Regions from separate parts of the Yersinia fenwicki genome, predicted to be linked through region 4. Evidence: predicted binding sites of a transcription regulator. Region 4 holds the regulator's gene; each other region holds the start of a gene.

Region 1 (7,934 bases), 1.9 Mb from region 4:
CATGCTTCAGGTTTAAGTCACTACGTACCTAAAAAGGTTCTACGTGAGGGTGTTAATTTCTTCTGGTGATTGCGTTGCTTATTCATGAAAATCGCCAGAAGAACCGTAATTTTACAATTTTTATGGAAATAAGTAGTTAGCGTAGACTTTTTACCTAAATTTCGACATATAAATGCAATCTGGGTACCAATAACTGTAATGGTTTGGCATCTGGTTTATATTTATGTTTAATCTGATTGGCATCATAATCAGTTAATTCGCCTAATTTAGGTAATCCGACTGCCGATTGAAGGTGGCAAAATGCAATCAAAGGCACAGGGCAGGGGTGTTGAATTTGTTTCTGCTCTTCTTGATACCAAACTCGCGCAATAGGTTGTACTTTTACTGGACGCTTTATTTTTAAGCGTGCTTTTTCAGGCAGTTGCTTCACGTCATTAATTTCTTGGCTAATCAAATTCACCCATTGTTCACGGGTAAAGGGGGGAACAGCACGGCCTGCATTTAGGCTTTTATTTAACTGCGCCAGGACGTCTTCACGTGTGACATTCTTAATAATATGTTTATTCGCCCAACCAAAGCGAACCGAACTGGGATTTATCAATGGCGTAATGGTGCGATAAGTATTTAGCGTGATCAACCCATGTAGATGGGTGTGAACAAACTCGAAACGTTGCTCACTCGGCAAGCCAGATTCAACGGTAATGATATGTTCCAGTTCGGTTTTTAATTGATTAATGTGTTGAATACTTTTTTTACAAGTGGTTAATTGGCTTTCTGTCACCGAAAAACAAAGCACCCCTGGGAGGCGGAGGGCTGCTTTGCTGCTAATATTCTGACCTTGGTGGTGAATAAACAGTCGCTGATAATGTTGTATAGCCAAATCTCTAGCCGCTGTTCCCACTGTTGCACTCACGGGGATATGCATAAGGGGTTGATGTTCTGTCCCTTTCTCTATTTCAGGTAAGGAAAAGACGCGGGCAGCGAGTAAAGGTAAATCCTCGAGCTGCTGGTGGAGCTCCTGCAATCCGGTTTCCAACATGGTAAAACGGTTATTCAACCGCTCTATCAGATCATATTTGTTCATCGTATTTTAAATTGAGCTTATTTTAGTTACAACATACATTAAATTATATCAGTAAAACCATGCATCTGAAAGCCCCGAGTTGCCATTAGTCATGGGGTATTTACCAAATCGTTAAAAACATCTGTAGCGGTTAAAAGGCGGATGACGACACGTGCCCAAGAAATCAGGATATTTGCGACAAAATTATTTTAGTCGCAGAGACCAATATATCGCGGCGTGGCTTCGCGTCTTTTTCACGTTGCGTGAAATAGACGACTACAACAATCGGCGCGCCTTTAGTCGGCCAGAGCACCGCAATATCATTGGTGGTTCCGTAATCGCCACTCCCCGTTTTATCACCGATAATCCAATCAGTAGGAGTGCCCGCACGGATTGTAACATCCCCGGTAGTGTTTCCTTTCAACCATGCAGCGAGTTGACTTCGTTGAGCAGGGCGCAATGCATCACCCAGCACCAATTTATACATACTCGCTGCCATAGCCGCAGGAGTGGTGGTATCTCGTGGGTCATTAGGTAGTGCGGTATTTAAATCAGGCTCCCAGCGATCTAATCTGAACATCTGATCGCCAATGCTACGAGCAAACTGATTAACAGCCTCTAAACCACCCAACTCTTTAATTAATAAATTCGCAGCAGTGTTATCACTATATTGAATGGTGGCCGCACATAACTCAGAGATGGTCATGCCATGCGCATGATTTTTACGCGTTATGGGGGCATATGATAACAAATCGCTCTCATGGTAATTTATAGGCTTATTGAGCAAATTTGGCTGAGACTGGCTTTGATCTAATACAGCAGCGGCCAGCATAAACTTAAAAGTGCTACATAATGGAAAACGTTGAGCTCCACGATACAAAATTTTGGTGCCACTGCCGGTATTAATCATCGCAATGCCTAAACGACCGTTAGCACTATGCTCAAGTGCAGCCAATTGCTTGTCTAATGATCCGGTAATCGCAGCGGCCCAGGTTGGCAGCGCAAAATTGACTAAGGGCAGGGTAATACCGGCCAATAATAGCGAACGCCGTAACGAAGAGTGTTTCATTCCTGAGTCTCGCAAGTACTATAAGCATAGAACACGATTATAAGGGGTGAGATTGCGGAGCACCACTGCCTATTATTTTTATCGTTTTATTTCAGAAATAAAAAAGGCTAAATGGCAGGAAAAGTGACATTTAGCCTTTATAGTCAACACATTTTCAATGTTGTAGATGTGTTGACTATAGTGATGGATCAAAATATCAGGACAGTGCTTTCGATTTTAATTGCTGGTATTCACTTTCAGTAATAGTCCCTTCATCTAATAATTTTTTCGCGTCAGCAATCTGCTCTGCTGGCGATTTACCCGCAACGTGACGGATATACTCATTAGTTTCGGATACTGATTTTTGTACCGAGGCTCGATAGCGCTGAGCCATACCTTTGCCTCGTGTGATAAGGTATACCAAAGACGTCAGCAGTGGGATGAAGAGTAAAAACAGAATCCAAATCGCTTTATAAAATCCACTTAATTCATGGTCTCTGAAAAGGTCGGAAATGACCTGAAACAGAATCAGCAAGTATGCGATGAAAAAGAAAATGGAAAATGTTGTTGCGAGTATGTCCCAAAGCGTGAGGAAGTGGTTTGTCATATTTTCTCCTGACATTACATAAATTAAGGAAATATCTCGTAATAAATCCCTTAATACATTAGATATTTAATTTATATCTCAAGCAACAATCACTTAGGGTCGTTAAGCTCCCCTTAATAATAGGTACATAGCAGAGAGGACGTCAAATTGTAATTTGGCATCCAATCGGCTTTACCTCATTTAAGATTAAATTTTGGCCGCTTCCGGCAATTTCCGTAGCTGTTCGCCAACATACAATGCGAGTAACAATAGGGTGGTGATAAATGTGACAACACCGGCCCAACCTAGATTAAGCCAGAAAATACCGCCTAATGTTCCTGCAACACTCGAACCTGCGTAATAACAAAATAGATAAAGTGAAGATGCTTGGGCTTTAGCGCGGCGTGCGCGACGGCCAATCCAACTGCTGGCAACAGAGTGCGCGGCAAAGAAACCGGCAGTAAATACCATCATGCCAATAAAGATTGTTATTACTGGAGAGAAACCGGTAATAATGACACCAATCAGCATCATACCTATTGCAGCCATTAATATTGGCCCCCGGCCATAGCGAGCGGTTAAGGCACCAGCTTTGGGGGAGCTATACGAGCCGGTCAGATAAACTATCGATAATAATCCCACTACCGCTTGGCTGAGATAATAAGGCTGTGCCAGCAAGCGATAACCAATATAATTGAATAAAGTGACAAAGCTGCCCATGATTAAAAAACCCTCAGCGAACAGCAATGGTAAGCCAGAATCACGCCAGTGCAGTTTGAAATTGATCATTAGCGTTCTGGGCCGTAATAACGTGGGACGAAAGTGTTTAGAGGCCGGAAGAATACGCCAGAACATACAAGCGGCAGCCAAAGCAAATATACCTATTACCGCCAGAGCGATGCGCCAGGAAAAGAAATCACTCAACACCCCGGTAATCAAACGACCACTCATCCCACCAATCGAGTTCCCGCTGATATAAAGTCCCATCGAGAGCGCAACAAAACTGGGGTGAATTTCTTCACTGAGATAGGTCATCGCTACGGCAGCAACACCGCTAAGGGACAAGCCAATCAAAGCTCTCATCAGCAAAATCCCATGCCAACTGGTCATAAAAGAACAAATCAAGGTGCAGATAGCGGCCAGCATCAATGCCACTACCATAACGGATTTACGGCCAATAGCATCAGAAAGTGGTCCAGTAAACATCAGGCCAAAAGCTAGCATCCCGGTGGCAGTTGAAAGCGATAAGCTGCTGCTCGCCGGTGAGATATTAAAGTCTTGTGATAACAATGGCAGAATTGGCTGCACGCAATAAAGTAGGGCGAAGGTCGCTAATCCGGCTGAAAAGAAAGCCAGGGTGACGCGAATAAATTCAGGTGTACCGCGTTGAATATAAGGGCGTTTAGTTAAACGAGTGGTTTTAGGTGTGGTAGCAGTTGCATCGTCATTTGCGGCGAGGTTCGACACTGCGGTATCCGGAGTGCGCAAAGAGGTGGTCACGGTATTTCCTTATCATTAACACAATAAAAACAAGTACAATCAATACAGTTTGTTCGCCGTAAGAGCGCGGGCTCAATCCTGGTTCGGCGTAATAAAGGGATGATAGAAATAGCAGAGTTTTTTGTCTAATATATTAATTATTCATAATAAGACTTTAAAAATATCACTGGAGTTGAATGAGTATTGAACTCAGGCATTTACGCTATTTCATCGCGGTGGCGGAAGAGTTGCATTTCGGGCGCGCAGCAGAGCGTTTGCGGATTTCTCAGCCCCCGCTGAGCCAACAAATCCGGATATTGGAAGAGCAAATCGGGGCCAGGTTATTTGCCCGCAATAACCGTAACGTCAGTCTGACGCAGGCCGGTGTATTGTTTTTAAAGGAGGCTTACCAAATTCTGGCGCAGGTCAGCTCGGCCGCTGAGAAAGCAGCGCGTTTGCATCGTGGGGAATCGGGAGAGTTAACCATCGGTTTTACCTCGTCGGCACCGTTTATCAGCACCGTATCAAAGAATTTGCGCGCTTTTCGCCAGTTGCACCCGCACGTTCATATTAAAATGCAGGAAGTGAATACCAAGCAGCAGATTGCACCTTTGTTGGATGGTCATCTTGATCTTGGTGTGATGCGCAATACTCGCTTGCCTGATGCGTTGCAATATCGCCTATTGTTACGCGAGCCTTTAGTTGCGGTAGTCCACGAAGAAAGTCCGTTAGCCGCTTTACCTCCTGGCAGCGTCAAATTTAGTTCGTTGGCCGATCAACCTTTTGTTTTCTTTGCTCGTGAGGTGGGTACTGCGCTTTATGATGAGATCCTTACACTGCTGGCCCGTGCTGGGATCACTCCCTATATCACGCAAGAAGTCGGGGAGGCGATGACCATTGTCGGACTGGTATCCGCCGGTTTAGGTGTTTCTATTTTACCGGCGTCATTCACTCGGGTAAAAGTGGATGGGGTGAAATACTTACCGTTAGCAGAAAGCAGTGCGACAACTGAGGTGTGGTTAGTGAATCATAAACATCGCCCAGTGACCGCGCCGGCGGAAGCATTGATCCGCCTAATGGTGGCTGATAGCCCAATTGATGAAGCATAAAGGTATTTTTGATTGCTAAGGTTAAATAACATTGGTGACTAATTTTTGCTCTTTATTCGTCTAAATAATCAGCGCATAGTCAGAGGGCATCGTTGATTATGTGCAGTAAATCACATAACTAATCAAATAGTTGACGCCATATGCTAAAAGCCCCAACATAGCCGATAATCTTTATTTAGAAGCGCGAAAAATACTCGGTGACAGAGAAGGAGCCGGTTTAGTGATAACGGATGGACAGCCTGGGCATATTGATCAAATCAAGCAGACCAATGCAGGGGCCGTTTATCGGCTGATTGATTTGTTCGGCCCGATATCCCGTATTGAACTGTCTAAGAGGGCGCAACTGGCCCCCGCCAGCATCACCAAGATTGTGCGGGAATTAGTTGAAGCTCACTTGGTAAAAGAAACCGAATATCAAGATGTTGGTAGTCGTGGACGACCAGCAATTGGTTTGGTTCTGGATACTGAGGCTTGGCATTATGTCTCCGGGCGGATCAGCCGAGGTTCGATAACTCTCGCGCTGCGCGACCTCAGCAGTAAACTGGTGGTTGAAGATCAAATTCCGTTACCGGATAGCCATTCAGAGCCCTTACTCAATCGCATTCTCAGCGAAGTCGATCAATTCTTTATCCGGCATCAGGAAAAACTTGAAAGGCTGACGGCTATCGCTATTACCATGCCCGGTATCATCGATGCACCTGCGGGCATTGTGCATAAAATGCCATTTTATAAAGTGGATGAGATGCTACTTGGCCCGGCATTGGAGCAGCGAACGGGGTTACCTGTTTATCTGCAACATGATATTTGCGCCTGGACGATGGCAGAGGCCTTGTATGGCGCATCGCGTGGCTGTCAGAATGTGATTCAAGTCGTGATTGACCATAATGTCGGTGCAGGGGTTATTACCGCGGGCAGGGTATTACATGCAGGCAGCCGCAGTGTGGTTGAAATTGGCCACACTCAAGTTGACCCTTATGGAAAACGTTGTTATTGCGGTAATCATGGTTGTCTGGAGACGGTTGCCAGTATTGAGAATATGCTGGAAATTGTCCAACAGCGATTAAATGGTTCAATGAGCTCGTTATTACATGGCTCACCACTCACGGTTGAGTCTTTATGTAATGCGGCGTTGGCCGGTGATCAATTAGCTAAAGATATTATTCTGGGTGTTGGCCACAGTGTCGGGCGCATTATTGCTATTATGGTCAATTTATTTAATCCGGAAAAGATTCTAGTCGGTTCGCCATTAAATAAAGCGGCTTCTATTCTGCATCCCGCCATTGCATCTTGTATTCGCCAACAAGCTCTACCTGCTTATAGCGAGCATATTTTAGTTGAGCCAACGGCATTTTTTAATCAGGGGACAATGCCAGGAGCTGCTCTGGTAAAAGAAGCATTATATAATGGCTCTTTATTGGTGAAATTACTGCAAGGATAGAGTGTTACTAATAATTAAGAGTTAATTATTAGTAGGTATATTGAGTATATTCCCCATATTATTGAGCGCTATTCGTTAAAAACCTCTCTCAGTTCGGCAAAACATTGCGCTAACGCAAGCTGTCTGTTGTTGGCATCGCCTAGACTTTTATCCATGTTACCAATTTCGCTAATATTAGGCGGAAAGACGTGAGTCGAAGTGGCCAGATTGCGGAGTATTGTTATGTTAACGCGTGTTTTTGTGACGGGTACCGACACTGCTGTTGGTAAAACCGTAGTGTCACGGGCCTTACTTCAGGCCTTAAGCCAAAATGGCAGAACAGCTGTTGGCTATAAGCCAGTAGCGACGGAGAGTAAAGAAACTCCCGATGGATTACGCAACCAAGATGCACTGATTTTACAAGCTTCATCCTCTATTGAAGTGGATTATCAGGATGTTAACCCATACCCATTAGTCGGGGATGTTATTCATGCCTGCTCCGACACCCTGATTAGTTACAATAAAATGACGGAAGGACTGCAGCTATTATCAACGAAAGCCGATACGGTTGTCGTCGAGGGTTGCGGTGGCTGGAAAGTGATGATGAATGACCAACGTTTTTATTCTGACTGGGTGATTCAAGAGCAGTTACCGGTTATTTTGGTGGTTGGCATTAAATTAGGTTGTATTAATCATGCCTTATTAACGGCTCAAGCCATTCTCAATGATGGATTGCCATTATTAGGATGGGTTGCCAATCGTATTAATCCAGGATTAGCACATTACGCTGAAACTATTGCAATGTTACGCGAACGTTTACCTGCACCACAATTAGGGCAACTACCTTATCTGCCCCATGCAGAACAAAAGCCGCTAGCAAAGTATTTAGATCTCACTGCAATAGCCAAGTAAAATATCCATCAAACTTTAATTTAGCGTGAGTGATATACCGAAATAGGGCGTAACCAACGGGCTATTGTTGTCGAAATAACACAGGATAATAGTAGCCCTGGCAGCAGGGTATAGGCTCCTGTCATTTCGCACACCATTAGCGCAGACATAATAGGTGCGTGAGTGGTCGCGGCCAGCAATGTCGCCATACCCGTTAATGCCATTAATAAAGCAATATTGTCACCCAACATGGGCCACCAGGCAAATATCTGACCGCATAACATTCCCAACGCCGCACCAACAAACAGTGTTGGCGTAAATACTCCACCAGGAGCACCCGA
Region 2 (7,934 bases), 2.0 Mb from region 4:
AAGTTATCTAACTGCATTCGCTGCATCAGTAATTAAATCAATAATTTGTTGGGGATGCGATAGATGGGCTGAGTGGCCCGAAGGTAGTTCAACCACTTTCTGTGCCTGAATTCGTTTGGCGAAGTCGCGTTGTGTTTCAACTGGCAACATTCTATCTTCAGTTGAAATTTGATACCAACAAGGTTTGACTCGCCAGGCCGGCTGAGCAGACTTATCAGTAAAAACACGAGCCGCTAATGGTTTTTGCGTCATGGCCATCACTCGCGCTTCACTTTCATCAATATCCTGACACACATTCTCGTGAAACTGGTCTGTGTCGATCCATAAAAAGCCATTATCGTCAGGACGAATGTATGCTGCGCCTACCGGCGGTTTACGCAATGCATAAGTGCTGGACAGGCTTTCACCTGCATCCGGGGCAAAAGCCGCTAGATAAACCATCCCGACAACATTTTGCAAATGCCCGACTTGAGTAATCACCATCCCACCGTAAGAGTGGCCGACTAATAATGTAGGGCCATACAATGCAGTTGTGAGCTTGATGGTGCGCTCAACATCATCGGCCAACGACGTTAACGGATTTTGTATTGCAATCACCCTGTGGTCCAAAGCGTACAGGGCTGGAATAATATGACGCCATTGTGAGCCATCAGCCCACGCGCCATGTACTAATAAAATATTAAGCTTTGCTGCCATATATCCCCCAGGGCAGGTATTAAGCGGTACACAATATCTTTATGTGGAAACACTATTCTTGACGAATAACAAATTCTACTCATTTAAGGTGACTGCTATTAATTGAAAGGTCAGTTCATTTTTCATATGTTATTAAAATTAACAAGGTCTGTTGCTGGGTATAAGTATAAAACCATGGGAGGTGATATCTTTAAGATAAAGACGAAAATGAAACGATAAATTAATCTATTGAAATGTTAATTAGCACTATAAAATCTTTTATAGTCAAAAGTATTTTACTTTATATAAATAAAAACAAAGCATTAACAATGTTTTTTATTTTTCTGTCGAAGCGCAAATTACTGGTAAAAATAGAATAATATGGCACACTCTTATTAGCTCTGATCTATATTCACTGTTCATATCGTGATTAACATATCAAGCTAATTAAATAACAATAGAACCTTATAAAACAGTTAGTTACTATAAAATAAGTAGCTAAAAAATAGGTTGTGATCATGACGACACTCAGTGAACAAGCAGCACCTATGCTACATGATACTAAACTTGAGCAACAAATTTTGCGCCGCTCGATTTTTTGTACTTTATTCATTGCCATTATGGGGATTATTTTCGGCATTGTATGCGGGTCGATGTCGATAATTTTCGATGGAATGTTCTCTGCTTTAGATGCAGGTATGTGCAGTTTATCTCTATTAGTTTCTCGATTGCTTAGCCAACCCAATAGCCGCCGTTTTCAATATGGTTTCTGGCATGTAGAACCTCTGGTATTAGCTTTCAATGGCAGTCTACTGGCCTTTCTCTGTCTGTATGCTTTTGTTAATGCGGTTAAAGGCATTATTGATGGTGGGCGTGAATTAGAGTTAGGTTGGGCGATTGTGTATGCTTTGGTTGTAAGCATTTTCTGCTTTACTATCTTTTTAAAGCAACGTCGTTTGAATAGACGTGTTAAGTCCGAGTTAATCGCATTAGATACCAAAAGTTGGCTGATGTCGGCGTGTATTAGCTCTGCTTTATTAGTGGCTTTTTTACTTTCCTGGAGTATGGAAGGCACACATTATGAACATTTGATTGTTTATACTGACCCTGCTGTACTGGCGCTGTTAACACTGATATTGATATCTGTTCCGATAAAGACTGTCATCGCGGCTGTCCGAGAAGTATTACAAATGACACCGGATACACTGGACGCCTCGATGGAAAGTTTGATGGATAAACTGATGACGAAATATCAATTTATCGATTATTCGCATTACGCTACCCGCATTGGTCGTGGCTTATTTGTTGAGATTCATGTGGTTATTCCACCAGAAATGGAAAATAGCGGCGTGTCTTATTTTGATAAAATACGTGAAGAGATATCCCATGCGATTGGCGAACCAGGGCCACATCGTTGGCTAACTATCTCGTTCACGCGCAACTCTAAATGGTTGTAGCGTAAACGGCGATGGGTAAGGTGGTTTATATTAACTAACCGGGGTAATAAAGATGATAACTGCTCAGCGCCATATTAAACTTAGGCCTATCGAAGTACCACCGAGATTCAATGCTATTACTAAAGTAGCGATTAGCGATAATACAATCACTGCTCGAAAAGCTAAAATTATCGCCAATATGACTCAGGCTAATATCGATTATTTGCTGGTTTATGCCGATAAAGAGCATGGTGGTAATTTTGAGTACCTTACCGGTTTTATCCCCCGATTTGAAGAAGCTGCTTTGGTGCTACATGCCTCCGGAAAAGTCTTTTTATTGTTAGGCAACGAGAATTTAAAATTGTCTCAATATGCGCGGGTGAGCAATACAGCGATTCATGTTCCCTATTTTTCGCTACCGAATCAACCCATGAATAACAGCAAAACCCTCGCTGATTTATTGGCAGATACTGGCGTGCAGCAGGCTAAAAAAGTCGGTATTGCTGGGTGGAAGTTATTTACCAGTAAGTTGGATGAAAATAACCAATTGTTTGATATTCCACATTTTATTTTATCTGCAATAAAACAAACCGTTTCATCGTCAATACCGGTGGTTAATGCGACAAGCCTATTTATTGGTAGTGATACAGCAGCTAGAGTGACTAACAATGCCAATGAATTAGCTCATTATGAATATGGTGCTAATCTGGCCTCTAATTGTATTCTTAATGCATTGACTGCGGTAGATATCGGTGTGACTGAGAAGCAACTTGGCTCTTATCTGGCAGATGAAGGGCAGCCAAATACTGTTGTGATGATTGCTGCAACTGGTGATCGTTTTGAAAATGCTAATTTGTATCCGGGTGATAAAGTTGTGAAACTTGGCGATAAAATATCATTAACTACCGGGTATAAAGGTGGCCTAAGCAGTAGAACGGGTTATGCCGTACATCACAGCGATGAGCTGCCTTTGGCGCAAAGGGATTATCTCGAGAGAGTTGCTATTCCTTATTACACCGCCGTCGTGACCTGGCTGGAAAATATCCGTATCGGTATGTCGGGTAAAGAGATGTATGCAGTAATTGAAGCTATTTTACCGAAGTCACAATACCATTGGTCATTAAATCCTGGGCATTTGGTCGCGGATGAAGAATGGTTGTGTTCGCCTATTTATAGAGACTCGGAAGAAAAAATTCGCAGTGGAATGTTATTCCAAATCGATATCATCCCGGCAGTGAAAGGTTATGCAGGAGTCAGTGCGGAAGACTGTATTGCATTGGCTGACCAACATTTACGTGATGAACTGGCCGCCCATTACCCCGATGTTTGGCAAAGAATACAAAAACGGCGTGATTACCTTGGTAATATACTGAATATTCATCTCAGCGAAGAGGTATTACCGATGTCTAACACCGTGGGGTATCTGCGACCTTTCTTATTGGAAAAATACAGCGCACTGCAATGCACCAATGAAGCTCAAGGCTAATCTCTCATTTATTTCATGGGGCTGTTCGGCCCCAAATCTCACTCACTTTCCACTCCTGCTGAGATTTCATGCAAACTGAGGGCGATACTCTTGCCATCTTGTGGCATAATGCGCGCCGAATCACATTTTCTAGTATTCTTGAATATCCCTATTCAGTAATCCAATCGAGAGCGAGCTCTGTGCTAAGTACTAACAATATCACCATGCAATTCGGCAGCAAGCCGCTGTTTGAGAACATTTCAGTAAAATTCGGTGGCGGTAATCGCTATGGCCTGATCGGTGCTAATGGTTGTGGTAAATCCACATTCATGAAAATCCTTGGTGGTGACCTGGTGCCGAGTGGCGGTAACGTATTCCTTGACCCTAATGAGCGGCTGGGTAAGTTGCGTCAGGATCAATTCGCCTTTGAAAACAACACAGTGCTGGACACCGTTATTATGGGTCACGGCGAGTTGTGGGAAGTGAAAGAAGAGCGCGACCGCATTTACGCTATGGCTGAAATGAGCGAAGCAGACGGCTATAAAGTGGCTGATCTGGAAGTTGCCTACGGTGAAATGGATGGATATAGCGCAGAAGCTCGTGCCGGTGAATTGCTGCTGGGTGTCGGTATTCCAGTTGAACAGCATTATGGTTTGATGAGCGAAATCGCGCCTGGCTTTAAATTGCGCGTATTATTGGCGCAGGCTCTATTCTCAGATCCAGAAATTTTGTTACTCGACGAACCGACCAACAACCTGGATATCGATACAATCCGCTGGTTGGAACAAGTTCTGAATGAACGTAGTAGTACCATGATCATTATTTCCCATGACCGTCACTTCCTGAATATGGTCTGTACTCACATGGCGGATTTGGATTATGGCGAACTGCGTGTTTATCCGGGTAACTATGACGAATATATGACTGCGGCGACCCAAGCTCGCGATCGTTTGCTCTCTGATAACGCTAAGAAAAAGGCCCAGATCTCTGAGCTGCAATCTTTCGTCAGCCGCTTTAGTGCCAACGCTTCTAAATCCAAACAGGCGACTTCACGCGCCCGTCAAATTGATAAAATTCAGCTTGATGAAGTGAAAGCTTCAAGCCGTCAGAACCCATTTATCCGCTTTGATCAGGATAAAAAATTGTTCCGAAATGCGCTAGAAGTTGAAGTGCTGACTAAAGGTTTTGATAACGGCCCACTGTTTAAAAACCTTAATCTGCGCCTTGAAGTGGGTGAAAAAGTCGCTATTCTTGGGCCGAACGGTATTGGTAAATCGACTTTACTGAAAACCCTGGTAGGGGATTATGAAGCGGACGCCGGTACCGTGAAATGGTCTGAAAACAGTAGAATTGGCTATTACGCGCAGGATCACGCCAGTGATTTTGAAATTGATCTAACAGTATTTGACTGGATGAGTCAGTGGAAACAGGAAAAGGACGACGAGCAGGCTGTGCGCAGTGTGTTGGGTCGTTTACTGTTTAGCCAGGACGATATCAAGAAGAAAGTTAAAGTCCTATCTGGTGGTGAGAAAGGGCGCATGCTGTTTGGTAAGCTGATGATGCAGCGGCCTAATATTCTGGTAATGGATGAGCCAACCAACCATTTGGATATGGAATCGATTGAAGCACTTAACATGGCATTGGAAATGTACGAAGGCACGTTAATCTTCGTTTCCCATGACCGTGAGTTCGTCAGTTCACTGGCGACCCGAGTGATTGAGATGACACCGAAAAAACTGATCGACTTTACCGGTAACTACGAAGATTATCTGCGTAGTCAGGGTATTCAGTCCTGATTATTTGACCGCGTGTTAATAAGAGAGCTGATGCCATCCATGCATCAGCTTTTTTTTGCCCGAAATTTCGCTAATCCTTACCGCAAACCTCGCAGTTGGTGTCTTTTGCTAGTTTTAAACTCCGAAACTCAGCCGCCATAGCGTCATACATTAATATGCGGCCTGATATCACCTGCCCATAATGAGTCAGAAGTTTTATCGCTTCCATCGCTTGTAGATTGCCAATAATACCCACTAATGGAGCCATGACTCCGGCTTCAACGCAGGTTAGGACGCTATCACCAAATAACCGGCTCAAACAGCGATAGCACGGCTGATTCTCTTGATAGGTAAATACACTGACTTGCCCTTCCATACGGATTGCCGCACCTGAAACCAGTGGCTTACGCTGCGCGTGGCATAGGCGGTTAAGTTGCTCACGACTGGTGACATTATCGGTACAATCTAACACCAATTGATGTTCAGCTATGGCAATGGCAAGTTGTTCATCATCTAACTGGGCATCAATGGTTTTGATTATCAGGCTGGGATTCATCTCAGACAAAGTTAGTGCCGCAGAAGCCACCTTAGATACGCCGATACGGTTATCGCGGTGCAGAATCTGCCTTTGCAAATTGGAGAGAGACACCTTGTCAAAATCCAGCAGTGTGAGATGGCCTACACCTGCCACTGCCAGATATTGTGCAGCGGCACACCCGAGGCCACCTAATCCAACGATTAGTACCTTAGCGACATTCAGTTTTTCCTGACCGTCAAAATCAAAACCACGTAGGACAATCTGCCGGTTATAACGTAGGGCTTGTGCATCGGAAAGTTCAGGCAACATATCAGGCTCTCAGAAATTTATTGGGCCAATAATCAACTAGCGTAATAGCTCATTAAACAACTCTATTTCAACAAATTCGCCGATTTCGACCGAACCACGTTCTCGCTCAAGCACGATAAAACAGTTGCCTTGGCTGAATGAGCTGAATATATGTGAGCCTTGATGGCCAGTTGTACTTACTTCCAGTTCACCACGAGAATTAGTTGAGAAAATCCCCCGTTGGAAATCCAAACGGCCCGGCGATTTTTTCAATTTTGTTATCGTTTTTGCTTTCAGACGTAACGGTGGTTGCCATTCCGAGTAGCCGGAGATTTTAGCGATAAGCGGTTGTACCAATTGATAAAACGTCAGCGCTGCAGAGACGGGGTTACCCGGAAGGCCACAGAACCAGGCATTATCTAATTTTCCAAAAGCAAAAGGTTTGCCGGGTTTTATGGCTAACTTCCAGAAACCAATATCACCCAGTTCCTCCAGCATCTGTTTGGTGTAGTCGGCTTCACCGACAGAAACTCCACCACTACTAATAACCAAATCAGCGACGGCATCAGCTTGCTCAAATGCTTTGCGTAATGCCTGTTGATCATCACGGATAACACCCAGATCAATAATTTGACAACCTAACTGTTGCAACATTAAACGAACCGCAAAGCGGTTGGTATCGTAAATTTGCCCTTCTCCCAAGGGTTGCCCAACTGGCTGCAACTCATCGCCGGTAGAGAAAATAGCCACTTTCAATGTGCGGAACACAGTCAGTTCTGCAATTCCTAGTGATGCCAAGAGAGGAAGTTGCGCTGCACCGAGTTTAACGCCAGCAGGGAATACGGCCGCCCCTTGCTGGATATCTTCACCTGCCAGTCGAATGTTTTGCCCAATCCGGACACTACCATTGAAGATAACACCTTGTTCACTCACCACGGCTTGTTCTTGCATGATGACTGCATCGGTACCTTCGGGGATAGGAGCGCCCGTCATAATTCGAACACAACTATATGCTGGCCATTTTTCTTTAAACGGTGCTCCGGCAAAAGCTTTGCCTACCACCGGTAACGGCATTGTGCTGCTAAGCTCATTACAGCGCACAGCATAACCGTCCATTGCTGAGTTAGCAAAAGGGGGGACGGCAATCGGGGATGTGATTGCGCTGGCTGTGATACGCCCCGCAGCATCAGTGAGTGCAATGGCTTCGGTAGTCTGTAATGGCGTGACCTGTGACAGCATTTTGGTCAGAGCTTGTTCCAGAGAGAGTAAATCCGAGGTGTTACAGTGATCCATGCGGGACTCCGTGGTCTGATGGCACCGTAGCCGGAAGCTATAACGGGTGCACGGCAATAATCAATTGAGGGCGCCATTATGGCAGAGATTGCTATGCGGGTGAATTGATGGGGGGCAAAGAGGTCACAGTCTGATATTGTCTTGAGTTGTATCATTCTTTTTTATTGGCATTTTTTTGTCAGGTGACACTGGAGGTAATATGGATTATCAAAAAATTCTGAAATTCTGGTTTAGTGAAATGGACCCCGCATTGTGGTTCAAAAAAGATGAGGATTTTGACACCCATTTACGTCAGCATTTCGGTGCCATTTGGCAGGCTGCTTCTAAGGGAGAACTGGCTCACTGGCGGCTGAATATTGAGGGCCGCCTGGCAGAAATTCTGATATTAGATCAATTCAGCCGAAATCTATTCCGCGATCTACCGACTTCTTTTTCCTGCGATGGTATGGCCTTGGTGTTGGCAC
Region 3 (7,934 bases), 2.0 Mb from region 4:
GAATAAAACCACTGAGAACAAAAGGTTATTAGTTCTATTTGCTCTCATGATACTCAACTTTCTCCGGTACTTTGCTGCTTATTTAAGCTGTCCAAACTAAAAGATATAACGCGATCCAAAAATTCATAACAAAGTTAATTCCTTATCAAAATAGTTATGGTTATGATGCTACACAGAGACAGATAGACGTCTAGACACAAAGATAGCCATAACAATGAATGATAGTTCCGTACACATTGCATCACTTATCAACACCATGACGGAGTTCCGGATGAAAAAAATTACTTTCCCATTACTGGCCCTAGGCCTGTTGACGGCACTGCCAGTATTTGCTGCGGACACCGCCACGGTATCCCCTATTCCTGATGCTATTGCCAAGCATCAAGGGCAAATTAAAATTGCTGTGATCCGTAATTTAGGTTCCGACGATAACACCACTCAATTCCTGTCTGGTGTATTGAAAGAAGGTAAAAAGCTGGGTTTCAAAGTCGATACTTTCTTAAGCAATGGTGATGACGCGCGTTTTCAGGACTTTGTGAATCAGGCTATTAGCCAGAAATACGATGGGATTATTCTTTCTCAGGGCCGTGACCCCTACTCGACTGAACTGGTAAAACGCATTGCGGCGAACGGCATCGCTGTGTCTGTATTTGATACTGCCATTCAGGGTGATATCCCCGGTCTGACCGTCACTCAGCAAGACGATGCCTCACTGACTAATGAATCCTTCGGTCAGTTGGTCAAGGACTTCAACGGTAAAGCGAATATTATCAAGCTCTGGGTAGCCGGATTCCCACCGATGGAACGCCGCCAGGCCGCTTATCAAGCCCTGTTGAAACAAAATCCAGGTATTACCGAACTGGAATCTATAGGTGCTGTTTCATCCGATGTTCAAGGCGATACCGCAAATAAAGTAGGGGCAGTCTTGGCGAAATACCCGAAAGGGAAAATCGATGCAATCTGGGGGACTTGGGATGCCTTTACTCAGGGTGCTTATAAAGCCTTGCAAGAGAATGGTCGTACAGAGATCAAATTGTACAGTATTGACATCTCGAATCAGGATTTGCAGTTAATGCGCGAAGCGAATAGCCCTTGGAAAGTCAGCGTTGCTGTCGACCCTAAGCTTATTGGCGCCGTTAACTTACGCCTGGTTGCCAAGAAAATTGCCGGTGAAGAGACCCCAGCCAGTTATGAATTCCGCGCAGCCTCTATTCCACAAGCACTGCTGGCGAGCCAACCGGGTCCAGTTAACGTTTCGGGTTTGAGTAAAATCATCCCTGGCTGGGGGCAATCTGATGATTTCAACTCACCTTGGTTTGCTACCCTTGCTGCCAAAAATGGTCAGTAGTCAGACTGCTGAAAGAATCAAGAAGGAGAATCGTGCCGTTGGGGTCGCTATTCGCTTTAAATACAAGCGGCGCAAGCCGCCGAAGTGCCCCTAGGTATGTACTCGCCAAACTATCAATGGCTTTGTCATTAATCTCGTAATACGTCATTAAAGACTCATGCGAAAAATTGATTTGGAGTGAAATAAATGGCAGCGCAAGGAGTTTTGCCAACACCTGAATACAGCCGCAATATGCGGCTGATTGGTCACAGTGACCAAGGTGGAAAGCCCGATGGCGTGCAGGTGATGGTGCATCGTGGTTTCGCTTATGTCGGCCATATGGTGTCACAGGGCGTTTCGATTATTGATGTACGAGATGCAAAAAAACCACGTCCGGCTGGTTTTATCGCCGCGCCACCCAATACGTGGAATGTCCACTTACAAGCGCATGATGACTTACTACTGGTCATTAATGCCCGTGACTTGTTTGCTGACGCTAGTTTTGCCGAAGAGAAAGTGTATTACACCCGCTCGGTGGCCCAAACGGTCAGTACCCGACAAGAAGGCCGTAGTTGGAGTGCCGGTTTACGTATTTTTGATATTTCGCTACCGGACAAGCCCCGCGAGATAAGTTTTCTGCCACTCGATGGCATCGGTATCCACCGTATTTGGTATGTCGGTGGGCGCTGGGCCTATGTTTCTGCGCTGCTCGACGGCTACAGTGATTATATTTTTCTGACCATTGACTTAGCTGACCCGCAAAAACCTCAGGTTGCCGGGCGTTATGCTTTACCCGGTATGCATACCGCTGTGGGGGAACAAGCAAGCTGGCCTGAAGGTAAGCGCTATGCATTACACCATGCCATTGTCAGTGGTGATACAGCTTACGGCAGTTGGCGTGATGGTGGCCTGACACTATTAGATGTCAGCGACCGTACTGAGCCAAAACTGATCAGTCATCGTAACTGGAGTCCCCCTTTTGGCGGCGGGACTCATACTGCACTTCCCCTACCAGAACGCGACTTACTGGTGGTACTGGATGAAGCTGTGCTGGATAACCAAGAGGATGGCGAGAAACATATTTGGGTATTTGATATTCGTGAGCCGAGCAATCCGGTGAGTATCTCAACCTTCCCCGTGCCGGATGAGCAAGATTATGTAAAAAAAGGCGCACATTTTGGCCCGCATAATCTGCATGAGAACCGGCCTGGCAGTTTTATCAGTTCATCGCTGATTTTTGCCACATATCAAAATGCGGGGGTCCGGGCTTATGACATCAGCAACCCCTATCAGCCGAAAGAAACTGGCGCTCTGGTGCCCGCTGCACCGGAAAAAATGATGGATAAACGACCCGGTCGCCCACAAGTGATTCAGTCATGTGATGTGTTTGTTGATGCTCAAGCGATTATCTACAGCACCGATTATAATGGCGGGCTATCTATCATCGAATATTTAGGTTAATCATCCCCTGGTCCTTAAAGTCACAGGGGTTATCTGGCCACCTGGCTGCAGCGCCAATAGCTTTGGACAACGCGATTAATGGCAGGTCGATTCAGGTCGATCTGCTATTTGCAAAAAAATTTCCTCCTCCCTCTCTCTTTCGCTCTTGCAATAGTCTACTGTAATTGGCTGAGCCGCGTCGTAATGCTGTGCGTGTCATCCTTTTTATTGGCAACAATCCGCATAGAAACAACTTATTACCCATAATTAAAAATAAGAAAATACCATGAAAGGATTTCCATCGCGTGTCACTAACCTGCTGATTGCCTCGCTGGTGTTGACCATTGGCCGAGCGGTAACACTTCCGTTTATCACTATCTATTTGGCCGAACACTTTCAGCTAGCGCCAGACAAGGTAGGGCTGGTCTTGGGAGCAAGTTTGACTTTAGGGATTTTCACCAGTCTGTATGGCGGTTATCTGGTAGATAAATTCAATAAAAAGCGGTTGATTTTGCTGGCAATTACTCTGTTTTCTGCCACCTTTTTTACCTTACCGTGGATTGAGCATCCGGCGTGGATTATCCTGATTTTGGCATTGTTGCATTCGGCATACTCAGTTTATAGCATCGCTATTAAAGCCTGTTTTGCCGACTGGTTGCCAGTCAATGAGCGTATCAAAGCCTTCTCGGCCAACTACACACTCGTCAATGTTGGCTGGGCGGTTGGCCCAGGATTGGGTGTTTTGGTCGTCAGTATGGGGCCGCAAGTCCCCTTTATCATTTCGGGCATACTGGCGTTGTTGGTTGCCATCACACTGAAATTCAGAATCGACAGTACAGATATGTCAGTCACGGAGCATACGCAGACTGAATCTGTGCCAGATTTCCGCCAAACGTTTCGTATTTTGCGCCATGACAAACGGCTGATCTATTTCACCGTCGGCAGCATGCTCAGTGCCATTGTCTTTGGTCAGTTCTCCGGCTATTTATCTCAATACCTGATTACTGTTTCTGATGCCAAATTTGCCTATCAGGTGATTGGCGCTGTGATGACAGTCAATGCGGCCATTGTCATTACCTTGCAATACCTATTAAGCCGCCGTATGAATCAGCAGAACTTAATGCGCTGGCTGATGCTGGGGACGCTGTTCTTTATTATTGGTTTGTTCGGATTTATGGCCGCGCAACAGTCAATCCCCATATGGATGCTAGCGATGGCGATTTTCTCCTTGGGTGAGATTATTGTTATCCCGGTCGAATATCTGTTTATCGATTTTATTGCACCCGCGAATCTCAAAGGCAGTTACTATGGCGTACAGAACCTCGGTCAATTAGGTGGTGCTGCGAACCCGGTACTCTGCGGCTTTCTGTTGGCCTATGCCGTACCCGAGATGATGTTCTACATGTTGATTGTGGCGGCTATTTTGGGGCTGGTATTTTTCTATCGCGGCTACCAGTTAGCAAAATCGCCAGCTCATCAACCCTCTCAGTTGCAAGACGAGTCGTAATTGGCATCATTCCATAAAAATTATTCATAGTGTGATACCTAGCACAGTGCCAAGGTTAATTGTATGATGAATGTATTCCGTCACTCAGGACTCTTTTTATGCGCAATGTGACTTCACTTTGCTGGCAGTATCTGCGGGCTTTCGCCATTATTTATCTGTGTTTGTGGGCAGGTAAAGCGGTGGCCTTGCTGCTGCCCATCAGCATCCCCGGTAGCATTCTCGGGATGCTGATTCTGTTTGCCCTGCTCTCTTCACAGATTTTGCCTTCGACATGGGTAAAACCCGGTTGTCACCTCTTAATCCGCTACATGGCGCTGCTGTTTGTACCGATCGGTGTTGGCGTCATGCAATATTATGACCAGCTCACCAAGCAGTTCGGCCCGATCGTGGTTTCCTGCGTTGTCAGTACCTTGGTTGTGATGTTGGTCGTCGGTTACAGCTCGCATTATGTCCATCGTGAGCGCAAGGTGATTGGTTCTCCCACTCACTCCGAGGAGGACAAATGATCAGTAACTTATGGTGGTCGCTGCCACTCACGTTAATTGTGTTCTTCAGTGCACGCCGTTTAGCCCGTTGGTTGAAAATGCCGTTGCTGAACCCTTTGCTGATATCAATGGTTGTTATCATTCCATTGTTGTTGGTGACACATATGCCTTATGCCAATTATTTTGCTGGTAGCAAAGTCCTAAACGATCTGTTGCAGCCTGCAGTCGTAGCGTTGGCTTTCCCGCTGTATGAGCAATTGCATCAAATTCGCGCGCGCTGGAAATCAATCATTAGCATCTGTTTTATCGGCAGTATAACCGCTATGGTCAGTGGTACTGCTGTGGCCCTGTGGATGGGGGCGACTCCTGAAATTGCCGCGTCAGTACTGCCTAAATCTGTCACCACGCCTATTGCTATGGCGGTGGCCGAATCTATTCATGGTTTACCGGCGATCAGCGCGGTGTGCGTTATTTTTGTTGGGATTCTGGGGGCGGTGTTTGGTCACAGTTTGTTGAATTTGTTGAAAATCACTACTAAAGCTTCACGCGGCCTGGCTATGGGGACGGCATCGCATGCTCTGGGTACCGCCCGTTGTGCTGAGCTAGATTTTCAGGAAGGGGCATTCAGCTCACTGGCCTTGGTAATTTGCGGGATTATCACCTCACTGCTGGCGCCCTTTTTGTTTCCAGTGCTGCTACATTTATTTGGCTAATATATCCATCATCTTTCAAACTGCTGGTGTGTTGGTTGCGCGCACTTGCCCGAATCACTTACTCATGTAAGCTCATCGCGGTTCTCTCGCTTGCCGCCTTCCTGCATCTTGAAATATATTGGGTATAGTGAGGATTTATGCATAAATTTGAGATACATCTCTCATTTGAGATTTTACTTGCATGAATTTCATATATAACGAGATCCACGTCACACCAAGAAAGCCCCAAGCTGCCTAAAATAGTTTCCCGTAACTATTGGAGAGAACCCTATGCAAGCACGTTTTCATGACGCTTGGGCTAAGTTGCCCGCCTCACTGCAATCCGCACTTGAACCAATCATGAGCGCAAACGATTTCCCTGCAATGCTGACAGCAGATCAAGTGAAAGCGGTGAAAAGCAACAGTGGGTTAGATGATGATGCGCTAGCATTTGCATTGCTACCACTGGCCGCCAGTTGTGCATTAACGCCCGTCTCTAATTTCAAGGTCGGGGCTATTGCTTGCGGTATCAGCGGCAATCTCTATTTCGGCGCCAATATGGAGTTTAGTGGCACCCCATTGCAACAAACTATCCACGCCGAACAATGTGCGGTAACACATGCCTGGCTGCATAATGAGGCCAGCCTTGTCTCTATTACCGTCAATTACACGCCGTGTGGCCATTGCCGCCAATTTATGAATGAACTAAACAGTGGAACCGATCTGCATATTCATCTGCCAAATCGCCCAGCATCAACTCTGGGGCAATATTTGCCAGACGCTTTCGGCCCGAAAGATTTGAATATCACGACTCTACTTATGGATCCTGTTGACCACAGTTATACCCTTTCTAATGCTGATGATCTGACTCAGGCCGCATTGGAGGGCGCGAACCACAGCCATGCACCCTACAGTAACTCCCATAGCGGTGTGGCAGTGGAAACCGCCGAAGGCATTATTTATACCGGGCGCTATGCTGAAAATGCAGCTTTTAATCCAAGCTTGCCACCGCTGCAAGCGGCATTAATTATGGCTAATATGTCTGGTAAGGATTACCTCCCTATCCGCCGGGCGGTGCTAGTTGAAGGTCAACATTCTATGCTTTCGCAGTGGAATGCCACCCAAGCAACGTTGGCCGCATTAGGCTGTAGCGATGTAAAACGTGTGACATTTTAAACAGATAAAACCGCAACGGGGTTACCTGGCTAGCCCCGATAAACACCCGCTGTACAACGTCATTTGTTGGCTAACTACTTCCCATTACGTAATAAAAGTATGTCTCTCAGTTGAACGGGGATACATTGAGGATCCAGCCCACAGTATGAAGTGGGTGGATGATAAGGTGTGGCTCCTAACTCTTGTTTACTGTTTTGTATTGCTATTGAAGAGGCGATATAACATCGCTCTTTATTAATTACATCCCCCCGACTTTCAATCTCTTTTGTGATGCGAATAACCATCGGCCCATTGTCGTTGCGCTCCCCCAAAGCGATGCACAAATTATCATTCGAGAGATCAGATAAATTTTCTACTGGTATCGTATAGTTTGAGCAACCTGATAGCAGAAGCATCAGAGTAATAACACTGAATTTATCCATTTTTATTTTAATCAATTATTTTAACACTACAAATTGCGTATTAATTACGATAGGAATTTAAATTATAAATCATCTTACATAGTCTTCTTTGCTGGCATTCAATTGTTAATTAATAAATTTTTTTAATTTAATTAATTCTTACTATTGTAATTCGGGGATAAAAATCGCATTTTTCCCTTCAAATTAAAAGAGTTTTTGAATAACTGTTATAGTTTCATTTATATAAATAGTGCTGTCTTATCGCTAATAATCAGGTGGAAATGTGCTCCAAGACTGCGATTTAAATCATTTAGATGTGTATGAGGATTTTTTCAAAATACAACTTTGTGGACTTACCCCATGAATGTGACACAGCCCACATTTACTGATAGCCAACATATTTAACTAACAAAAGCTGTACATTTTTTTCTTATCTTTTAGGATCAGGGTAACGACTTGATAACGTTTAAGAGTGAAACTCATGGAACTGGAATACGAAAGTAAACGCCCCCTGTACATCCCCTACGCTGGCCCGATCCTATTAGAATTCCCTTTATTGAACAAAGGTAGCGCCTTCACCAATGATGAGCGCAGCCACTTCAATTTACACGGCTTATTGCCAGAAGCGGTTGAAACCATCGAAGAACAGGCTGAACGTGCTTATCGTCAGTATCAAGATTTCAAAAATGACGACGATAAACATATTTATCTGCGTAATATTCAAGATACTAATGAGACCCTGTTTTACCGCCTGCTGGAAGCGCATCTTAGCGAGATGATGCCCATTATTTACACCCCGACGGTAGGAGAAGCTTGTGAACACTTCTCAGATATCTATCGCCGTGCGCGCGGGTTATTTATCTCTTATCCAAACCGCGAACACATTGATGACATGCTGCAAAATGC
Region 4 (7,934 bases):
GTTTAGGCAGATGGATCAGACTACCGACATAACTACCTGCTGCCAGCGTCACGCCCATGCGGCCTGCATCACGCAATGCACTGGATTTAAATGATAAATAGCTGACAAGTGCGGGCCAGAATGGTTGAGGTAGTTGGTTGCACATCAAATCGCGTTCATATTGCGGGCGCTGGTCACTCAGAATCTGGATAATGTGGCTGATATGGTAATAGCAGAATTGTGCCACCGGATTATCTGGATGTTGCTGGGCAACTTCTTCCAGCTCGACCAGAGCATCACCGGCACTGAAATGAGTCTTCGCGCGGTGGTGATAGAGAATATTATCGGCGATGGTGCGCATTTGTGTTGAGATAATCTGCATATTACGCTCAAGGATGGCCTCTATCGAACTTTGCTCTATCAGTTCTTCCGCCTTTTCTGACTGATTCATCGCCGCAGTGATATGTTCCTGCAAATCAAGCGCCATCTGGAAGAGAATCAGTAGCCGCTTTTGCTCTTTTTGGGTGGCATTGTGTAGCAGGTTAAACTGTTGATAAAGTTGGTTAATTTTATCCATAATGCCTTGCTGTCTATCCAGCAGGGCTTGCATCATCTTTTCCGCTTTCTGGCGCTGACGGAGCAAAGAGTACGCAGCATCGCAATAATCGGCCAACAGATGGTAAAGCTGACTCAGTGGTTCGCGGATGGGTTGGTCTTTACATAACCGAAACCATAGCCAGGTAAATACCCCGTACCAGAGGGTCCCCACAGCACACATCAATGGTGCTTGCCAAATAGGCGCACGACCTACCATGCTGAGACTGAAAATCGCGGCGATCAATGCGGCTGGGAGCAGCCGGCCATTGAGCTGGCTGATGGCACCACTTACCCCCAACATTAATGCGAGACCAAGCATCACTACCGGCAATGGGATATCCCACAGCAGTAATTGTTGAGTCAGAAAACTACTGAAAGTAAAGAGCGTTCCGCCGACAATCAGCCGCCGGAAGAAATATTGATGGGGAGTATCGAGCGAAGCAATATTACAACAGGCCGGTATCAGAGAGAACATCAACCCCAGCCGCAATTCACCAAAGGCAAATCCCAACGCCGCCGGTAAGCAGAGAACCAGTGTTTGGCGGAGCGCATAATTAACTTCAGGATGATAAATAAGCCGTTGCCATTTCATATAGGCCCAGAAATTTATTAATTACACAAAATAATACCCTAAATAATTCGAGTTGCAGGAAGGCGGCAATTGAGCAAATTCCCAAGAGTCTACTTACTGTAAGCTCAACAACCAGTAAGTGACTGGGGTGACAAATCGATCTGGAACCGATTTGAACACTGTTTGCAGCGGCCTCGAAGAGGCGAGGCCCATGGACGGGCCGAGTAATGAAAGCAACCAACACACATGCAGCTTGAAGTATAACGGGTATAAATGAAGAAAACCGGTGCCGAGGTAGCGGCACCGGTTTATAGGGAATTAACGAGTGCCGTAAACGACAATCGTTTTACCGTGTGCGGAGATCAGATTTTGATCTTCCAGCATTTTTAGTATCCGCCCCACAGTTTCGCGGGAGCAGCCAACTATTTGACCAATTTCCTGGCGAGTAATCTTTATCTGCATCCCATCTGGGTGGGTCATGGCATCAGGTTGTTTTGCCAGATTAAGCAGCGTTTGTGCAATGCGTCCAGTCACATCAAGGAAAGCAAGGTTACCCACTTTCTCAGATGTTATCTGTAAGCGATTCGCCATTTGTGAAGACAGGCGCATCAAGATATCTGGATTGACCTGAATTAACTGGCGGAATTTTTTGTAAGAAATTTCAGCCACTTCACAGGCAGTTTTTGCTCTGACCCAGGCACTACGTTCTTGGCCTTCTTCAAATAATCCAAGTTCGCCGATGAAATCTCCCTGATTTAGATAGGAGAGAATCATCTCTTTACCTTCTTCATCTTTGATAAGCACCGCAACGGAGCCTTTCACGATGTAGTAAAGCGTTTCGGCCTTTTCACCTTGGTGAATTAGCGTACTCTTCGATGGATATTTGTGGATATGGCAATGAGACAGGAACCATTCGAGAGTCGGGTCTGTTTGTGGCTTGCCGAGAACCATTCGCTGTTATCCTCTGTTGTTATCGCTGCCTAACTTAACAGGGCTCAGAGTTCCCTGTACGGCGTGCTTATAAAATACACTTTCTCTTAGCATATTAATTTGCTCAACTGCCGAAAGGTATAGCCAAGATACGTACCGGATAGAAACCCTTCACTGAGTATTGAGAAGCTACCCTATTTAATTCTAAAAACAATACTTTCGGTTCTGTTTGTAGCACAGGATGAGGCTAGTGTCTTGTGTTGTATCGCTTCAGCATGATGAACATCGGGTTACATTGCCAGTTTGTAAATGAAAGCGTAGTCTGAATCGGAAAATTTAACCGGGAGCAAGAGTTATGCAGGCACGTGTAAAGTGGGTTGAAGGGCTAACATTTTTAGGTGAGTCCGCTTCAGGTCATCAAATTTTAATGGATGGGAATGCTGGAGACAAAGCGCCAAGTCCGATGGAAATGTTGTTAATGTCGGCCGGTGGCTGTAGTGCAATTGATGTCGTTTCTATCTTACAGAAAGGGCGTAACGATGTGCGCGATTGCGAAGTGACGTTAACGTCCCAGCGCCGGGAAGAAGCTCCGCGCCTGTTTACGCAAATTAACCTGCATTTTATTGTCAGTGGCAAAGGCCTGACGGATAAAATCGTTGAGCGCGCGGTTGAACTCTCGGCCGAGAAGTATTGCTCGGTTTCTTTAATGTTGGGGAAAGCGGCGACCATTACCCATAGTTTTGAAATCCGTGACATCGCGTAATTAACCCCTTCGTATTTGAAGCTGCAGGGTTGTTAGCTGCACTCGCTCACCCGAATCACTTACTTATGTAAGCTCATCGGGATGAGTTCGCTTGCCGCCTACCTGCAGCCCCAACTACTTTGGGTTGGGATAGCGTCAAATTATTTTTTCTTTCCAGCAATTGCTTTACTGCGGCTTCAAGGACGAAGGATTAACCGATTTTTTTACCTTCCAGCAATTGCTGCACCAACGGTGCCATAATCAGCTCCATTGCCAGCCCCATCTTCCCGCCGGGTACGACCAATGTATTGATATTGGAAATAAACGACCCTTGCAACATTGCGAGCAAGTAGGGGAAATCGATTTGATCCAAACCTCTGAAATGAATGACGACAAAACTTTCATCCAGTGACGGAATGGCTTTGGCGGCAAACGGATTTGAGGTATCAACCGTCGGAACACGTTGGAAGTTAATATGGGTGCGTGAGAACTGTGGCGTAATGTAATTAATGTAGTCGTCCATAGATCGCACCACCGAATCCATGACCGCTTCACGGGAATGGCCGCGCTCGCCGGTATCACGGACTAATTTCTGAATCCACTCCAGGTTGACTATCGGTACCACGCCGACCAGCAAGTCGACATGTTTTGCGACATCATGATGTTCGGTCACGACCCCGCCGTGCAGACCTTCATAAAACAGCACATCAGTGGGTTCCGGCAACGCCTCCCAAGGGGTGAATGTGCCTGGGATCTGGTTATAGGGCACGGCTTCATCATAGGTATGGAGATACTTACGTGAGCGCCCGGTTCCATGCTCGCCGTATTGCGACACACTCTCTTCTAACTGACCAAAGTCATTGGCTTCTGGGCCAAAATAGCTAATATGTCGGCCTTGATCCCGTGCCTTACGGATGACGGTATCCATTTCAGGACGGGTATAACGATGGAAGCTGTCACCTTCAATCTGCGCTGCGCGGATATTCAATTGCTGAAAAATTTTGCGAAATGCCAGACTGGTGGTGGTTGTCCCTGCGCCACTTGAGCCGGTGACGGCTATAACCGGATGTTTAATTGACATATTAGCTGTAACTCCATGGGGTGAGATCCTCAGTGGGCGGGCTTAAACGGTCTATTTTTTCTTGTTAATGGGTATTTTTAGGGCAAAGTGCCCGGCTTGTCACCCTGATTTTACTTAGAGAATAGGGTGACAACGCAGGGGTTATGGTTGCTCTTCGGCTCCGGCACGAAAGGCACCGCGCGGCATGATATTGATGGTTTCGTGTAACTCTGACCAAACTAATACGGCCTCACCACTGGCTAATTGACGGCGCACGTCTTCGACTTTTTGTGCCAATGACCGCTCATGTTCGCCGTAGTCCGTGCCTTCACGTAGCACAAAGGCTTCCAGCAGATTATCCAGCGTTTCGCTGTCGACTTGCTGCCAGGGGATGATCATGACTGTTGCTCCAAATAGGGGGAAAGCCAGGCTGGAATACGTTGTTCCAACCACATTTGTGGATGTTTTAATGAGCCACTGACAAAACCGACATGGCCGCCATGCTCCGTTAACTGATAATCAATATTGTCCGGTAACTCGCGTAGATTCGGGATGACCTCGGCCGTCATGAATGGATCATCTTTGGCATGAATGATAAGCAGTGGAGTCGTAATTTGCGGCAATAACGGTAAAGCGCTGCAACGTCGATAGTAATCCAGTGCATCATTGAAGCCATGTATTCTTGCCGTGATGACATCATCAAACTCTTTGATTCGCCGCAATCCTTTCAATTGAGGCAGATCCAACGGCAGGCTTCCGGGGTAATGCAACAGCTTGCGGGTGGCATTTAACTTCAGTTGGTTCAACAAATAGTGCTGATAGACGCGAGAGAAACCTTGTTCCATACGATTAGCACAAGGTTCAAGCATCAGTGGTGCAGAAACCACCACGGCTGCCTCTAATAAGCTCTCTTGTCCTTGAGCGGCCAACTGCCCTTGTTCAGCCAAATAGAGCGCCAGCATATTGCCACCCAAAGAGACGCCAACCGCAGCGGTGGGAACCTGACCATAGCTCTCCCGCAACCAACGCAGAAAGAATCGGGCATCTTCTGTTTCACCAGAATGATAAATACGTGATTTACGATTAGGTTCGCCACTGCATCCGCGAAAATGCATCACCACACCCAGCCACCCTTTATCTTGCCAGGCGCGTAGCAAGCCATGGGCATAGGGGCTGTAAAAATTTCCTTCCAGCCCGTGGAATAGCACGACTCTGGGTTTATCCCGTGCCAGCTCGGGGTTTTCACTCCAGGCCAGATCGACAAAATCCCCATCGGGCAATTCCAGCCGTTGCCAAAAAGGTTGCAGTTGAACCCGCCGCCTGACCAGCCGTGGCAGCAGCGTTTGCAGATGTGGGTTGCTGGCACCGGCCAGCGGACGAAATATTTCATGCATATGGTGAATGGAAATCATGTTGTTGCTCTTGTGTGATCAATAGCACACTGTTAGCTTCATGGGTATATCGCGCATCATTTTGGGTGAGAGGCACCCGTCTCATGGAACTGAGTTTATTTCTTTCAATGGTAGGTTTTCTCTGGGTTGCCGCTATCACTCCCGGCCCAAACAATATGCTGTTAACTTCAGCTGGGGCCAATTTTGGTTTTATGCGGTCTATCTGGTTGATGTTAGGCATTATGTTAGGCATGCAAAGCATGCTACTGCTGGTGGCGTTTGGTGTCGGTGGCCTGATTCTGATCTACCCTTCTTTGCACTTAATTCTGAAAATCCTGGGTAGTCTTTATCTGCTATGGCTGGCATGGAAAATTGCCACTTCGGCCTATGAAAAATTAGACACCAATGTTGCTCCACCAAAACCGCTGCGTTTGTATCAAGGATGGTTATTGCAGTTCCTTAACCCAAAAGCCTGGCTGATGGGATTAGGATCAGTCGCCAGCTTTAGCATGGCAGGTGCAGCCTATAATCATTCCATCTTAATGATCAGTCTTGGTATGTTTATGGTGAATCTGGTGGCCGGTATCATTTGGCTGGGTTTTGGAACATTGATCGGTCGTCTGTTACGCAGTCGCCGGGCATGGTTTACCTTTAATATCGCGATGGGCTTGCTGACGGCGGCCTGTGTGTTGCTTATTTGGCATTGATCATACTCGTTATACTTCAAGCTGCATGTGCGTTGGCTGCTTTCATTACTCGACCCATTAATGGGCCCCGTGTCTTCGAGGCAGCTGCAAACATTATTTAGAGTATTAACCGTGGGGTTAATTAATGGCTTATAACTATTTTCATGTGGATGCGTTTATCGGCACAGGGTTATCCGGTAACCCTGCTGGCGTGTATTTACTGAAAAAACCGCTGTCGGCAGCACAGATGCAGTGTATCGCTGCGGAAATCAATTTGCCGGAAACCAGCTTTGTCTGGGATGAAGGAGATAAATCGGCAATCCGTTGGTTTACGCCAGAACGTGAAGTAGATTTATGCGGCCACGGCACCTTGGCGGCGGCGCATGTGATGTTCAACGTGGTCAACCCCGGTTTGCACGATATCTGTTTTCGTAGCGCCAGTGGTGATTTACATGTCAAGCGCGACACGGATAACTTTAGCCGACTATCACTGGATTTCCCTGCATTGCCCCCAGAGAAGATTGCGATTGCGGCTGAACTGAAGGCACTACTTAGCGTCGATATTCAGCAGGTATGGCAGGCAAAATCCGTACTGGTAGTGCTGGAGAGTGAGCAACAAGTACGTCAATTACAGCCGGATCTGGTGGCGCTGATTGCTTATACCGGCCGAAGTGTGATTGTGACTGCGCCGGGTGATGAGGTCGATTTTGTTTCGCGCTACTTTACCCTGAGCAGCAATGAAGATCCGGTTACCGGCTCAGCTCATTGCACGTTAATGCCATATTGGGTGGCGCGGTTGGGTAAAACATCGTTGCATGCTCGCCAGATATCTGCGCGCGGTGGTGAGCTATTCTGCACTTTAGTCGGGGAGCGCACTTTTATTTCAGGTGCATCCCGCATTTTCCTTAAAGGCGAAATTACATTTTAGTTAACTGTTTGTTACGGATAAGAATTCTATTGTGAGTCAATTTGTTATCGCTTAAAGGAATAAAGAATAATTTTTTATTCCTTTAGCGGTGTTACTCCTTCAGGTATCACTGTCATCTCAGCGCACCAAGTTTGTTTAGGGTCGCAACCATAACGAATGACACTGTTAACCGAGCGGAGTGAACCCATGACGATAACCTTTTCTTCTACAAGCCTTGCCAGCGCAGTTAGCGGCATCTGGCGAGCGGGTGGGGCGCTGTTGGCTCTGTCATTGGTGGCGACCAGCGCACATGCTGTTGATATGACCGTGGCGTATCAAACCTCTGCGGAACCAGCCAAAGTCGCGCAAGCGGATAACAGCTTTGCCAAGCTTTCCGGTGCCAAGGTAGATTGGCGTAAATTTGATAGTGGCTCTAGTGTCGTTAGAGCGCTTGCTTCGGGTGATGTGCAGATTGGCAATATCGGCTCCAGCCCACTGGCTGTTGCGGCCAGCCAGAATGTCCCGATTGAGGTTTTCCTATTGGCCTCGCAACTGGGTAGCTCTGAAGCATTAGTGGTCAAAAAAGAGATCAAAACCCCGCAGGATTTAATTGGTAAGCGCATCGCTGTGCCGTTTATCTCTACCACCCATTACAGCCTACTGGCCGCTCTGAAGCATTGGGGTATCAAGCCGGATCAGGTCACTATTCTGAACTTACAGCCACCCGCTATCGCTGCCGCCTGGCAACGTGGTGATATTGATGGCGCGTATGTCTGGGCTCCTGCTGTCAACGAATTAGCCAAAACCGGTACTGTCCTGACTGACTCCGCGCAAGTGGGGCAATGGGGCGCGCCAACCCTGGATGTTTGGGTGGTACGCAAGGATTTCGCTCAGGCCCATCCTGAAGTGGTGACCGCCTTTGCCCGCAGTGCATTGGCCGCTCAAGGGGCTTACTTGGCTCAACCTGATCAATGGCTTAAAAATCCAGAACATCTGAGCCAGCTTTCGCGCTTAAGCGGTGTTCCGCCAGAACAAGTGCCAGAACTGGTGAAAGGCAACACTTATTTGCCG

What was found. Region 4 encodes CRP, which controls carbon source genes, mostly activating them, when cyclic AMP is high. Its sites were predicted from a motif close to ATGTGANNNNNNTCACAT; they were not measured.
Positions count from the first base shown of each region.
Region 1: the regulator CRP is predicted to act here: its motif matches at 5,384-5,401, upstream of mlc (ROK family transcriptional regulator Mlc).
Region 2: the regulator CRP is predicted to act here: its motif matches at 3,706-3,723, upstream of ACF3VQ_RS13885 (ABC-F family ATPase).
Region 3: the regulator CRP is predicted to act here: its motif matches at 5,670-5,687, upstream of cdd (cytidine deaminase).

Region 1 covers NZ_CP170755.1:2,193,387-2,201,320, forward strand. Annotated here, with positions in the region: gene ACF3VQ_RS10100 (helix-turn-helix transcriptional regulator) at 1-69, shown strand, start outside; gene tus (DNA replication terminus site-binding protein) at 155-1,084, opposite strand; gene blaA (class A beta-lactamase BlaA) at 1,248-2,132, opposite strand; gene ACF3VQ_RS10115 (SHOCT domain-containing protein) at 2,329-2,718, opposite strand; gene ACF3VQ_RS10120 (MFS transporter) at 2,905-4,197, opposite strand; gene ACF3VQ_RS10125 (LysR family transcriptional regulator) at 4,374-5,285, shown strand; gene mlc (ROK family transcriptional regulator Mlc) at 5,506-6,723, shown strand; gene bioD (dethiobiotin synthase) at 6,946-7,614, shown strand; gene clcB (voltage-gated ClC-type chloride channel ClcB) at 7,635-7,934, opposite strand, start outside.
Region 2 covers NZ_CP170755.1:3,031,366-3,039,299, reverse strand. Annotated here, with positions in the region: gene ACF3VQ_RS13900 (alpha/beta fold hydrolase) at 4-696, opposite strand; gene ACF3VQ_RS13895 (cation diffusion facilitator family transporter) at 1,194-2,132, shown strand; gene ACF3VQ_RS13890 (aminopeptidase P family N-terminal domain-containing protein) at 2,185-3,597, shown strand; gene ACF3VQ_RS13885 (ABC-F family ATPase) at 3,777-5,372, shown strand; gene moeB (molybdopterin-synthase adenylyltransferase MoeB) at 5,443-6,198, opposite strand; gene moeA (molybdopterin molybdotransferase MoeA) at 6,235-7,470, opposite strand; gene ACF3VQ_RS13870 (DUF924 family protein) at 7,670-7,934, shown strand, end outside.
Region 3 covers NZ_CP170755.1:2,983,518-2,991,451, forward strand. Annotated here, with positions in the region: gene ACF3VQ_RS13670 (sugar ABC transporter substrate-binding protein) at 272-1,348, shown strand; gene ACF3VQ_RS13675 (LVIVD repeat-containing protein) at 1,535-2,788, shown strand; gene ACF3VQ_RS13680 (MFS transporter) at 3,054-4,274, shown strand; gene ACF3VQ_RS13685 (CidA/LrgA family protein) at 4,373-4,780, shown strand; gene ACF3VQ_RS13690 (CidB/LrgB family autolysis modulator) at 4,777-5,472, shown strand; gene cdd (cytidine deaminase) at 5,743-6,627, shown strand; gene ACF3VQ_RS13700 (NAD-dependent malic enzyme) at 7,510-7,934, shown strand, end outside.
Region 4 covers NZ_CP170755.1:269,502-277,435, forward strand. Annotated here, with positions in the region: gene ACF3VQ_RS01080 (YccS/YhfK family putative transporter) at 1-1,168, opposite strand, end outside; gene crp (cAMP-activated global transcriptional regulator CRP) at 1,466-2,098, opposite strand; gene ACF3VQ_RS01090 (OsmC family protein) at 2,433-2,840, shown strand; gene ACF3VQ_RS01095 (phosphoribulokinase) at 3,031-3,900, opposite strand; gene ACF3VQ_RS01100 (YheU family protein) at 4,042-4,278, opposite strand; gene ACF3VQ_RS01105 (hydrolase) at 4,275-5,273, opposite strand; gene ACF3VQ_RS01110 (LysE family translocator) at 5,375-5,977, shown strand; gene ACF3VQ_RS01115 (PhzF family phenazine biosynthesis protein) at 6,102-6,884, shown strand; gene tauA (taurine ABC transporter substrate-binding protein) at 7,071-7,934, shown strand, end outside.